3 regions of the Vibrio lentus genome follow, and region 3 is predicted to be linked to each of the others. Evidence: predicted binding sites of a transcription regulator. Region 3 holds the regulator's gene; each other region holds the start of a gene.

Region 1 (4,291 bases), 530 kb from region 3:
TAAGTTTACACTTATTTTGACTTGCGATTTACCGGCTCAACGAAGCTTAGGCTAGTATCCCAAGGTTGCTCAATCCATGTGTCTTGAGCGATATCAACGATGTATTCGTCTAACAAATCTGCGCCAGATGGTTTTGCACATACAGCGATAAGTTTCGCTTTAGGGTACATTTCGCGAAGCTTGCGTGCAGTGTCACCACTATCAACCAAGTCTTCAACGATTAGGAAACCTTCGCCGTCACCTTCAGGTGCTTTAACGACTGTCATATCACGTTGGTGATCGTGGTCGTAGCTAGAAATACAAATCGTATCTACGTGACGAATACCTAGTTCACGAGCCAAGATTGCACCAGGAACCAAACCACCACGGCTTACTGCCCAGATACCTTTCCACTGTTCTGCTGGCATTTGCTTTTCAGCTAGTTGACGGCAGTAAGTCTGCATGTTGTCCCAAGTGATAACGAATTTGTTGCTCATAGTATAAAACCTAATAATTTTGTCATGTTATTAGAGGCTATGCCTTACATAGCCTCTTCAGCGATTAAGCAGAAATCTAGACGATTAAGCGAAAATGTATTTAAGAATAAAGATAACCGACATTACCCACACAGCAGGTGAAACGTCGCGACCTTTACCACTTAGCAGCTTAATTGCAGCGTAAGCGATGAAACCTAGTGAGATACCCTCAGCGATAGAGTACGTCAGCGGCATAAGCAGACATGTTACCACGACTGGTGCAGCTTCCGTAAGATCACGCCAATCAATGCCAACTAGGCCAGACATCATCAAAATTGCTACATAGAAAAGTGCACCTGATGTTGCGTAAGCCGGAATCATACCTGCAAGTGGCGAGAAGAAAAGAGCCAGTAGGAATAAGATGCCAACTACAACCGCAGTTAGACCGGTACGACCGCCTTCAGCAACACCCGCAACACTCTCAACGTAAGATGTCGTATTTGATGTACCTAGCAATGCACCAATAGATGTCGCTGTAGAGTCAGCAAGCAGTGCTTTGTTCAAGCGCGGTAGTTTGCCGTCTTCTTTGATTAGGTTTGCTTTCGTTGCAACACCAACCAGAGTACCCGCGGTATCGAACAAATCGACGAACAAGAATGCGAATACGACTGAAATCATACCAATTTCAAATACAGCAGAGAAATCAAGCTGCATGAATGTCGGAGCTAGGCTTGGTGGAGTAGACATGATGCCGCCGTACTGAACGTCACCAATTGCAATGCCGATAGCCGTGATTGCTAGAATCGCAATCATTACCGCACCCTTCACACCACGGTGAACAAGAGCAATAGTCAGGAAGAAACCAAGCGCACCTAACATTGGCGCAATCGCAGTGATATCGCCAAGTGAAACCTTAGTCGCTGGGTTAGAAACAACGATGCCTGCATTGCTAAGCGCGATAAACGCAAGGAAAAGGCCGATACCCGCAGAGATACCAACACGCAGAGACATAGGGATCGAGTTGATAATCCATTCACGAATCTTAAAGATACTTAAGAAGATGAAGATTACGCCTGATACGAAAACCGCTGCCAAAGCAACTTGCCACGTATAACCCATACCCATTACAACAGCGTAGGTAAAGAATGCGTTCAAACCCATGCCTGGAGCTTGCGCGATTGGGTAGTTAGCAACAAAACCCATGATGAAACAGCCAATAGCGGCTGCTAAACAGGTTGCTACAAATACAGCGCCATGGTCCATACCAGCATCAGCTAGAATCATTGGGTTTACAAAAATGATGTAAGCCATTGTTAGGAAGGTTGTTAGACCTGCGATGATTTCAGTGCGCACATTGGTGCCATTTTCACTGAGTTTGAATAGCTTTTCGAACATTATCGAATCCTATAAGGGTAAAAAGTAAACGGTTGCGTAATCGATTGGCTGTGGATTATAAAGTTATCAAATAACAAATTCCAGATAGAATTAAGGCTCTAATCGATATTTATCAGAATGCCGTATGAAACAAAGCGATTAAAAACGAAGACCACAAAGAAAAATAACGATTAAAAACAATAAATTAAGCAAAATAAATACGATGAGATTACTTGGCTACTTTTTAAACCATCAGTTATTTTCATTGAGAAGTTAGCCATCCAATTCTCAATTTAAACCCACAAGAGATGTGTATTTTTCAACAGGATCAGTAATAAGGCGCAAATTGATATTTTAGCGTTTAAAAAACAACCGCTGAGAATGGTAAAAAAAGTGGTGAATTGACGCGGTAGGAAAAAAGTAGCAGGCAAAAAAAACGCCACTCAATACTGAGTGGCGGTAGAATCTGTCAACCAAAAGGGTTGTAAAAGAATTCCAATATATAGGGGTGAACAAAACTGTTCGAGTTACATGCTTGTGGTATTAGTAACCAAAGCTTGTAGGGTATGCAAAGTTGCTAGTGTAAACAGAGCTGTTAAGCCAGAACATTGCAGATGGTAAACCTTTCATAACTATCACCTTAATAAATCAATAAAAAACGAATTTGATTTCTCGGTTCCTTGGAGGCGATAAAACGGACTCATCCTTTGAGCATTTACTCTTCACTTCAGAAGTTGGTTATTAATATACCCGAAAGAAAAAAGATTACAAGTATTTTTTGCTATACGTCACACTTTTGGCTAATTATGGTTATTTAAGAAACTTTATTTTGTAATTAAATTACAGAATAGACTTAAACAAACGTTTGCTTACGCCATTTATAAGCATCAAAGCGCTTAATCATGATCAGATAGACAAGATCGCTTTCAAAATTTGAGCTATTTGAGGTTTAGAACCGCTACTCGTCAAAACGCTCAAGTGGTATGCTGTTGCCATCAAAACAGACCCATATTTTAGATTTTTATTCTAAGGTTTTACCTATAGAAATCCTAAATATATGGTTACCAAATAAAAAAGGAGTCATCCGTGTCTGAATTCCATTCTGAGATCAGTAAATTATCCCCTGCCCCTATTTGGCAGTTCTTCGATAAGATTTGCTCAATCCCACATCCTTCTAAGCATGAGGAAGAGCTAGCTCAATACATTATTGCTTGGGCAACAGAGCAAGGTTTAAATGTACGTCGCGACCCAACGGGTAACGTATTCATTACTAAACCTGCAACGCCAGGCATGGAAAACAAAAAAGGTGTTGTGCTACAAGCGCACATCGATATGGTTCCACAAAAGAACGAAGACACGGTTCACGACTTCGCTAAAGATCCTATCCAGCCATATATTGATGGTGAGTGGGTTACAGCAAAAGGCACAACGCTGGGTGCTGATAACGGTATGGGTATGGCTTCTTGTCTTGCTGTACTGGCATCAAACGAAATCAAACATGGCCCTATCGAAGTTCTACTAACAGTAGATGAAGAAGCAGGCATGACTGGTGCTTTCGGTCTTGAAGCAGGTTGGTTAGAAGGTGATATCCTTCTTAACACCGATTCAGAGCAAGAAGGCGAAGTGTACATGGGTTGTGCTGGTGGCATCGACGGCGCAATGACATTTGAAATTGCACGTAACGCAATCCCAGCAGATTTCGTAACACGTAAGCTAACGCTAAAAGGCCTAAAAGGCGGTCACTCTGGTTGTGACATCCATACTGGTCGTGCAAACGCGAACAAACTGCTTGCTCGCTTCCTTGCGGGTCACGCAAAAGAGCTAGACCTTCGCATCGTAGAATTCAAAGGTGGTAGCCTTCGTAACGCTATTCCTCGTGAAGGCTTCGTAACGGTTGCTGTTCCAGCAGCAAACCAAGAGAAACTGGCTTCGCTATACAACTACTACACAGAGCTGCTTTCAACAGAGTTAGGTAAAGTAGAAGACAGCATCGTGACTTTCAATGAAGAAGCTTCTGTAGAAATGGGCGCACTTGCGTCAGCAGACCAAGCTCGCTTTATCGCGGCACTTAACGCATGTCCAAACGGCGTGATTCGTATGAGTGACGAGATTGAAGGTGTTGTTGAAACGTCTCTAAACGTAGGTGTTATCACAACAGAAGAGAACTCAATCACAGTGCTTTGCCTGATCCGTTCTCTTATCGATTCAGGTCGTAGCCAAGTAGAAAGCATGCTTCACTCTGTTGCTGAACTAGCAGGCGCTAACATCGCATTCTCTGGTGCTTACCCAGGTTGGAAACCAGACGCAGACTCAGAAATCATGCATATCTTCCGCGACATGTACGAAGGTATCTACGGTCACAAGCCAAACATCATGGTTATCCATGCTGGCCTTGAATGTGGTCTATTCAAAGAACCTTACCCGAACATGGATATGGTTTCTTTCGGCCCAACCATCAAGTT
Region 2 (4,291 bases), 1.4 Mb from region 3:
TTTTGTTCATAAATTCTGTTCCAGCTTATTAAAAGCATAAGATCCTGAACTATATCATAGCAAATCTATAAATCGGCATTACCTGAGCTATTTTGTAATCTTCCTTGAAAAAAAAGCCAGTCGCCTCCACATAAGCTTCTACTAAATGTGATAAGCGTCATCAAATAAAATAAGTTGCATACTGTGATTAACAGTTAAACCGCATTCATTTCTAACTGAAAAGGCACTGTCCTATATGAAAACGACTAATGAAGCTGTCAGACTCGATAAATGGTTGTGGGCAGCACGCTTTTATAAGACTCGTTCAATTGCTCGCAACATGGTCGATGGTGGCAAAGTCCACTATAATGGTCAGCGCAGCAAACCTAGCAAAATCGTAGAACTTGGTGCAGTAATTACTCTGCGCCAAGGTAATGAAGAAAAGACGGTCACCATAGAGAAAATATCCGCACACCGTGGCGGGGCGCCAGTCGCTCAGACACTCTATGAAGAAACCACCGAAAGCTTGGCAAAAAGAGAAGAGTTTGCACAACAGCGCAAACTTAATGCTCATAGCCCAGCACCAGAACGTCGCCCAGACAAAAAGCAACGTCGTGACATCATCAAGTTCAAGACTCAATAAGCTAGAAGGAATAGCCAAATGGCAGACCCAATGTCTACAAGTAATGTTTTAAATCGCTACCTATTTGAAGACCTATCAGTACGTGGTGAATTGGTACAAATGGACGAAGCGTACCAACAGATTATTTCTAGCAAGGAATACCCAGCGCCAGTGCAAAAGCTGTTGGGTGAGCTACTGGTTTCAACGACGCTACTAACGGCGACTCTAAAGTTTGAAGGCTCTATCACGATGCAACTGCAAGGTGATGGCCCAGTATCTCTCGCTGTTATTAATGGCGATAACGATCAGAAGATCCGTGGTGTTGCTCGCTTTGACGGTGATATTGCTGACGACGCAGGCCTACACGACCTGATAGGTAAAGGCCACCTAGTGATCACTATCGATCCTAAAAAAGGTGAGCGTTACCAAGGCATCGTTGGTCTTGAAGGTGACACGCTTGCTGAAGTACTTGAAGGTTACTTCGCAAACTCTGAACAGCTAAAGACTCGTCTATGGCTGCGCACGGGTGAACATGAAGGCAAAGCACACGCTGCTGGTATGCTTCTGCAGGTTATGCCTGACGGTACTGGTACGCCAGATGACTTCGAACACCTAGAGCAGTTAACTGACACTGTAAAAAATGAAGAGTTGTTCTCTCTAGAAGCGAACGACCTGTTGTACCGTCTATACAACCAAGAGAAGGTTCAGGTATTTACCCCACAACCGGTTGAGTTCTTCTGTGGTTGTTCTCGTCAACGTAGTGGTGCGGCTATCATTACTGTTGCTCAAGAAGAGATCTACGACATCATCAGCACTGAAGGAAGTGTGGCTCTTCACTGCGATTACTGTGGCACAAACTACTCGTTTGACAAGAACGACGTTGACGCACTGTACGCAGAAGCAGCAGATAAAGGCGACAATACGGTTCATTAATTTACAGCGTACCAAAAACACGTAATTTACCCTACAAAGGTCAGCACTCAGCTGGCCTTTTTTGTGATCAAAATAGCGCAAAGCCCGTAACATCTCGTAATAAAATCACCGCTTAATTTTAATCAATTAATAATGTTCTCGCCCCTAGCGCAAAGGTTTGCGTACAGGATAGACTAGTTAGGCCAATATGTGACGAGACGCTTAAAACCCCAAGATTAATATGGATACTTTTTGAGCTGTATCCCTGTTTCCCCAGAGTCTCGTTGCTAGCATGGTGAGCAGATAACAATAAAAAATTAATACAAAATCCCTACAAAATATCCTACAAGGAGCACCTATGACCGTTATGGAACATACTAAGGCTGCACAAATTGATCTAACTAAGCACGGACTGACTGGCGTTACTGAAGTTCTTCGTAATCCTAGCTACGAGCAGTTATTCGTTGAAGAGACACTGCCAGGTTTGGAAGGCTACGAAAAAGGCGTAGTAACGGAACTAGGCTCTGTTGCGGTTGACACTGGTATCTTTACTGGCCGCTCACCAAAAGATAAGTACATTGTTAAAGATGACACCACGCGCGATACCATGTGGTGGTCAGATCAAGGCAAAAATGACAACAAACCGATTACAACTGAAGTATGGGATGAGCTTAAAGAGCTTGTGACAACTCAGCTATCTGGCAAGCGCCTGTTTGTCATTGACGGTTACTGTGGTGCTAACCCTGATACGCGCTTAAGTGTACGTATTATCACTGAAGTAGCGTGGCAAGCGCACTTCGTTAAGAACATGTTCATTCGTCCAACAGACGAAGAGCTAGCAACGTTCGAACCTGATTTCGTGGTAATGAACGGTGCTAAAACAACTAACCCTAACTGGGAAAAGCAGGGTCTAAACTCTGAAAACTTCGTTGCTTTCAACCTAACAGAACGCGTTCAAATCATCGGTGGTACTTGGTACGGCGGTGAGATGAAGAAAGGCATGTTCGCAATGATGAACTACCTACTTCCTCTTCAAGGCATTGCTTCAATGCACTGTAGTGCTAACGTCGGTGAAGAAGGCGATGTAGCGATTTTCTTCGGTCTATCGGGCACAGGTAAAACAACCCTATCAACGGATCCTAAGCGTGAGCTAATCGGTGATGATGAGCACGGTTGGGATGACGATGGCATCTTCAACTTTGAAGGCGGTTGTTACGCGAAGACCATTCGTCTATCTAAAGAAGCAGAACCTGAAATCTACAATGCAATCCGTCGTGATGCACTGTTAGAAAACGTAACGGTTCGTGGCGATGGTTCTATCGATTTTGATGACGGTTCAAAAACAGAGAACACTCGTGTTTCTTACCCGATTCACCACATCGACAACATCGTTAAGCCTGTATCAAAAGCAGGTCATGCTCAAAAGGTTATCTTCCTAACTGCTGATGCATTCGGTGTACTACCACCCGTTTCTAAACTGACTCCAGAGCAAACGAAGTACCACTTCCTATCTGGCTTCACTGCGAAACTAGCGGGCACTGAGCGTGGTATTACTGAACCAACACCAACGTTCTCTGCGGCATTTGGTGCGGCATTCCTAACTCTTCACCCAACTCAGTACGCTGAAGTACTTGTGAAGCGTATGAAAGCGGCTGGCGCTGAAGCTTACCTAGTGAACACAGGTTGGAATGGCACAGGCAAACGTATCTCAATCCAAGATACTCGTGGCATCATCGACGCTATCCTAGATGGCTCAATCGACCAAGCTGAGACTAAGGTTATCCCTATGTTTAACCTAGAAGTACCGCTAGCGTTGCACGATGTTGACCCAGCGATTCTTGACCCACGCGACACGTACACTGACCCACTACAATGGGAAAGCAAAGCGAAAGATCTAGCAGAACGCTTCATCAACAACTTTGATAAGTACACTGACAACGCTGAAGGTAAGTCACTGGTTGCGGCTGGTCCTCAACTGGACTAATCCAACCATCTGCTCGGGCTTAGCCATAAGCGAACGCCCAATTTAAAATGATATTTTTGTAGCAAGCCCCTCTTTTGAGGGGCTTTTTTGTTGATGCTTGACCCTTTTTGTTCCACTCTGTTTTAAGACGATTGAAATTTAAGGCTTTCAGGGAATGAAAAAGGTATTCATGGTGTTCGGCATTGTGTTGGCTATCGCCGTTGCAACTATCGCAGCGTTGCTATTAAGCCTGCAGACGCAATACCGTGCGGATGTTGCTAACTTTTTTATCAAACATGCGATTGAACAACCTGTGCTCATTGAAGATGTTGAGTATCAGGCGCCTTATCACATCACCTTAATGGGCGTTACCCAAAGCCAACCCGAAAAGCAGGCACCTCTATATATCGACAAGATCGATCTTTGGTTCAGCCCTAACTCAATTGCAGAAGCCAAACTGGTCTTTGAATCTGTGTTGATCAGTGGCCTGCAATTGGAAGCAGACGATCTAGAGACATTCACGCAATTATTTACCCAGCCAAACATCAAACTCCACCAGCTGGCCATCAACAATCTCGATTTTTCAACGCCAGAGTTTAATGCTCGAGGCATCGACCTCCAGATCTCATATCCAACATGGGACGACAGCAGCTCGCTACTACCCTATGGCAAAATCCAACTCTCAGCCTCGCAGCTGTATTGGCAAGGCGAAGCGTTTGATAACCTGTTGATTGACCTAGACCTTAAACCGAGTGACAGCACCCTTTATGGCGCTTCATTTGATTGGCGTGGCGCCAAAATTTCCGGACAAGCAG
Region 3 (4,291 bases):
CTCATCAACCATTTAGCAATAATTGGGAATACCCCCAACAAGGCAAATGACAATAGTACTGAAGGAGATACGATACCCGAAAGTGAATCAATTTCTGCGAGTTGAGTACCAGCATTCAAGAAAACCGCAGTACCTGGCAACATCCCTATTTGGCTTGTGATGTAGTAACGAGTTACCGACATTGGGGTTAACCCCATTAACAGGTTGATAAGGAAAAATGGGAAGACAGGAATCAGACGCAGAGAGAATAAGTAAAATGCCCCGTCTTTTTCAACGCCCTTGTTAATCGTTGCTAACTTGTCACCAAACTTGGTTTGGATCCAGTCACGTAACAGGTAGCGGCTACTTAAGAAGGCGAGAGTTGCACCAATAGCACTCGCAAAAGATACCAGCAGTAAACTGTTCCAGAAACCAAACAAGGCAGCGCCTAACAGAGTAACAACCGCAGCGCCAGGAATTGAGAAAGCCGTGATCATGACATAGGCGGCGAAGTAAATTGCAGCAGCGGCAATAAAATTGCTCTCGATGTAGTCATTCAAAACAGCTTGTTGAGCTTTCGCATTCTCAAGTGTTAGGTATTGGCCGAAATTGACGCCTAACAAGACGATCGTTACGACCAATACGATACCCAATATCATTTTCTTACTCATTGATACTTCCTCTAATTTTTCAATGCATACCATTAGTATAGATAGACAGGCAAAGCATAGATTAACTTTCAACAGATATAAAAAAAGCCGCAAGAATGCGGCTTAGTTATGTAGATAGTTTGAACTGACAATATTAATTGACGCGACTGATAAGCTCTTCACGACGTTGCTGCGGTATAACAGACCAATGAGTACCATTGATCGCACCTTCTAGCGCCCAAAGCAGCTCAATGCTGACAGAGGAAGCATGTGATTCCTTGATGGCGTTAAATGCGTTTACAGAGCCAGATTCATATAAACATTCTACAGAATCGATCCCAGCCTTTTTTAACATACGCTCGGTAGCGAGTCGAAGGTTAGGGAGGTCCTTTAATCGAGTTGGCTTAGCAGAAGATTGCTCAGCTTTCTCTTCTTTAGCAAACCCCAAAGACGTCGTAGCAAGCTGCAAGATTTTCTCTTGGTCTTGCCACAAGCCTTCCGGCAATGCGAAATACTTTGTGACGACAGGGAAACCACGTTTTTTGTAGACGTATGGTCGAAACCCTTGTTGCTCGAATTGCTTTGTTGTGTCTTTGTCCGCTCTTATGTGCAGCTGGTCGTTAACAACCAGAGCAAACATAGTGTCATCAGCAAAAAGCCCGAATCCACCAAACATTGAGCGTGATTTTATTTTTCCTAGGGGCTCAAATAATTTCATTGAGTCCTTTAGTATCGGTTTATCCATGTTATCTATCTCGGTGTATTTGAACTACGCCACCAAATAAGCAGGTCCGAGAGATTAGCAAAATGTTGCAATTAAATTGTCAATAAGCCGTAAATTACTAAATTGTTAGTAATTACCGCATTTTGCCATCGGTAACCCCGCTACCATACCAACGAGTGGTTTAGGCCGGAAGCTTTGCGTCTCACTCTTTCGAGTGGTTTGCCCTGTGCGTGACTGACTGAATAGAATAAAGTTTTTGTTGAATGAGGCTCACACCTGATATTTCAAAATGTGATATTGCTTCAATTAATGATCTTGGTGTTATGCAACTGGGTTTATTTTATCTGCTTATAAAAAAAGCGCACTCAAAGGTGCGCTTAATGAAATTAAACTCGATTTATCAATTAATTTAACGTTTTAACTGTGCTTCGCTCAACAATTTCTGGGTGCATTTCGAAGACACGTTTTTCATGATCTTTATCTTTAATGCGCTCTAACAAAATTTCGAATGCATTTTTACCAACACGACGCTTAGGTTGGTGAACCGTCGTCAATGGTGGAGAGAAGTATTCTGCAAGTTCAATGTTGTCGTAACCGATAACCGAAATATCTTCAGGAATACGAATACCTTGCTGTTGCAGGCGACTCATCAGGCCAAGTGCCATAGTGTCGTTAAAACAGAACACAGCGGTAGGGCGATCTTCCATCTGAGCAATTCTATCAGCCGCAAGTACAGCGGTATCACACTCAAAGTTACCTTCAATGATGAGCTTTTCGTCGGTTGCGACCTTCGCTTCATTGAGTGCGCGTTTGTAACCCGCGATGCGTTCTACACATGCTGCTTTGTCTAAGTGGCCACTTAAACAAGCAATCTTTGTGTGACCACGTTCTAGCAGGTACTTGGTTGCTAGATAGCCGCCTTCTTCAGAGTTATCGATGATCTTATCAGCCTGAGAGGTTTCAGGGCCCCAGTCCATGACAACTTTTGGGATATCAGCATGGCGATCTAACATGCCACGAAGTTCTTCTGTTAAGTCGGAACACATAACCAAGATGCCATCTACACGTTTTTCTGCAAGCATTCGTATGTAGTCACGTTGCTTCTCATAGATACCACCCGTGTTACACAGAATCAAAGTGTAACCTTGACGGTAGCAGTAGCTTTCAACACCATCGATCACTTCAGAGAAGAAGAGGTTTGTTGATTGAGTCACTAACATGCCGATAGTACGTGTTGAATTGCATTTCAAGCTACGCGCAACAGCACTTGGTGCGTAGTTTAACTCGTCTACGGCTTTATTTACTTTCTCTTGAGTCGCTTCTGCAACAAAACGTGTCTTGTTGATTACGTGAGAAACGGTGGTAGTTGATACGCCTGCTAAGCGAGCGACATCTTTTATAGTGGCCATGGTTTTATCCTATTAGAAGCTACTTTCCCAAAGTACGGAATAAAGTAGCCGTTAAGCTACCTAACTAAGAGCTTAAATTTGTAGGGCTCTTTGGGGTACTAAAGTGCTAAAAAACAAAAAACCGCTATTGAGCGGCTTGTCTTAACACCGAAATGCTCTGAACTTAAATAAGCATAGCATTTCGTGAATGTTTCATATTTTATCGTTTGCGGTCACAATTTTAGACTGACTAGAAATTACTCGCAATAAAATTCACCCAGAAATCTTGGTGAATTGTCACATTCTATTGAATTTGTTTACTTAATCATCAGCGTATCTTATTCACCCGCTAAATACTGAGTGTCCAAATTACAGAAGGCCACGAGAAGAGTTGCCACAGATGCATAGAAACCGAATGAATCGATCTCACAACATTTAACGTTGAACTTTGGTACCCAAGTAAGGAGTTGTTGTTCAATAAATTGCTGTTGAACAGTGAACGATTTTTCTAATTCTTCTTCAAGCTCAGTTTCATTTGAACGGATGATGAGATTGCCAAGGAAATCAAGTTCGATAGCAATGTGGTCTGCTGGCTCTTTCAGATCTTGGTTAACCACCAAGTTGTGCTTAGCCATGATCTCTTCCATGTCTTTAGCTGGCTTATCGTTTAATAGACCTGTTTCGCCGATATACATTGAAGCGTAAGGTAGAGCACCATGTTTATCTGTCTTTAAAAATAGATCGCAAAAGTCAGCAGACAGTTCTAGTTGGGCATCTTCACGTGTTTGTAGACGGTTCAATGCGTCTACCAGTTTATCAATCGCAGGCTTGAGTGTTTCGTTTTCGCCTAAACCAGTCAGGAAAGAACGGATCTCAACAGAGTGGTAGTGGTCGAGTTCTTCTTGTGTGAGCTCTTTAGCGAACAAGCTTGATAGCCACCAGTAGATTTCAGCTCTTTGTTCGTTGAATGCTTTCGTATCTTTCATTTCATAGATCCTGATTTAGTCTTGTGATGTTTATATACCCAAGCATCGCGAAGTCATTTGGGTATAAGCACACCAAGGCTCAATAACAAGGTTATTTGCTAAACGCAAAGTGACTCGTTAGTCGTAATGCCTATATTGAATTGCGATGGACGATAAATAGCAAGGTTTTAGATTGTCTTGTATCAAAAAAGATTCATGTTTCTCGCTTTTATCTGCTGTACCACTAGAATTGTTACTAGTTATGAATAGAATGGTTACTGAAACTATTAAATAAGAAAAGTGGTGTAGATGAGCTATCACGTATTAGTCGTAGAAGATGATGTGGTAACCCGAAGTAAGCTGGTTGGATATTTCCAGAACGAAGGTTACACAGTGAGCGAAGCGGAAAGCGGCGCTCAGATGAGAAACGTGTTGGAAGAAAACAACGTTGATCTCATTATGCTAGACATCAACTTACCAGGCGAAGATGGATTGATGCTAACTCGCGAATTACGCAGTCAATCGGACATTGGGATTATTTTAGTTACTGGACGCACGGATAGCATCGACAAAATTGTAGGCCTA

The links. The regulator PurR, encoded in region 3, represses purine synthesis genes. The targets are predictions, from matches to a motif close to TNANGNAAACGTTTNCNTNA.
Region 1: a site for PurR is predicted at 1,871-1,890, ahead of QWZ07_RS18785 (NCS2 family permease). Genes of this name have one in related genera too.
Region 2: a site for PurR is predicted at 1,680-1,699, ahead of pckA (phosphoenolpyruvate carboxykinase (ATP)). Genes of this name have one in related genera too.

What each region holds. Positions count from the first base shown of each region.
Region 1 is NZ_JAUFQE010000002.1:2,331,034-2,335,324, forward strand. Features, by position in the region: gene gpt (xanthine phosphoribosyltransferase) at 12-476, opposite strand; gene QWZ07_RS18785 (NCS2 family permease) at 561-1,850, opposite strand; gene vcdP (small protein VcdP) at 2,373-2,459, opposite strand; gene QWZ07_RS18790 (aminoacyl-histidine dipeptidase) at 2,916-4,291, shown strand, end outside.
Region 2 is NZ_JAUFQE010000002.1:3,158,277-3,162,567, reverse strand. Features, by position in the region: gene hslR (ribosome-associated heat shock protein Hsp15) at 236-622, shown strand; gene hslO (Hsp33 family molecular chaperone HslO) at 641-1,534, shown strand; gene pckA (phosphoenolpyruvate carboxykinase (ATP)) at 1,872-3,497, shown strand; gene QWZ07_RS22760 (AsmA family protein) at 3,652-4,291, shown strand, end outside.
Region 3 is NZ_JAUFQE010000002.1:1,799,479-1,803,769, reverse strand. Features, by position in the region: gene QWZ07_RS16455 (TVP38/TMEM64 family protein) at 1-650, opposite strand, end outside; gene QWZ07_RS16450 (TfoX/Sxy family DNA transformation protein) at 784-1,374, opposite strand; cyclic di-GMP riboswitch class I at 1,502-1,587, opposite strand; gene purR (HTH-type transcriptional repressor PurR) at 1,758-2,762, opposite strand; gene torD (molecular chaperone TorD) at 3,080-3,727, opposite strand; gene torR (two-component system response regulator TorR) at 4,016-4,291, shown strand, end outside.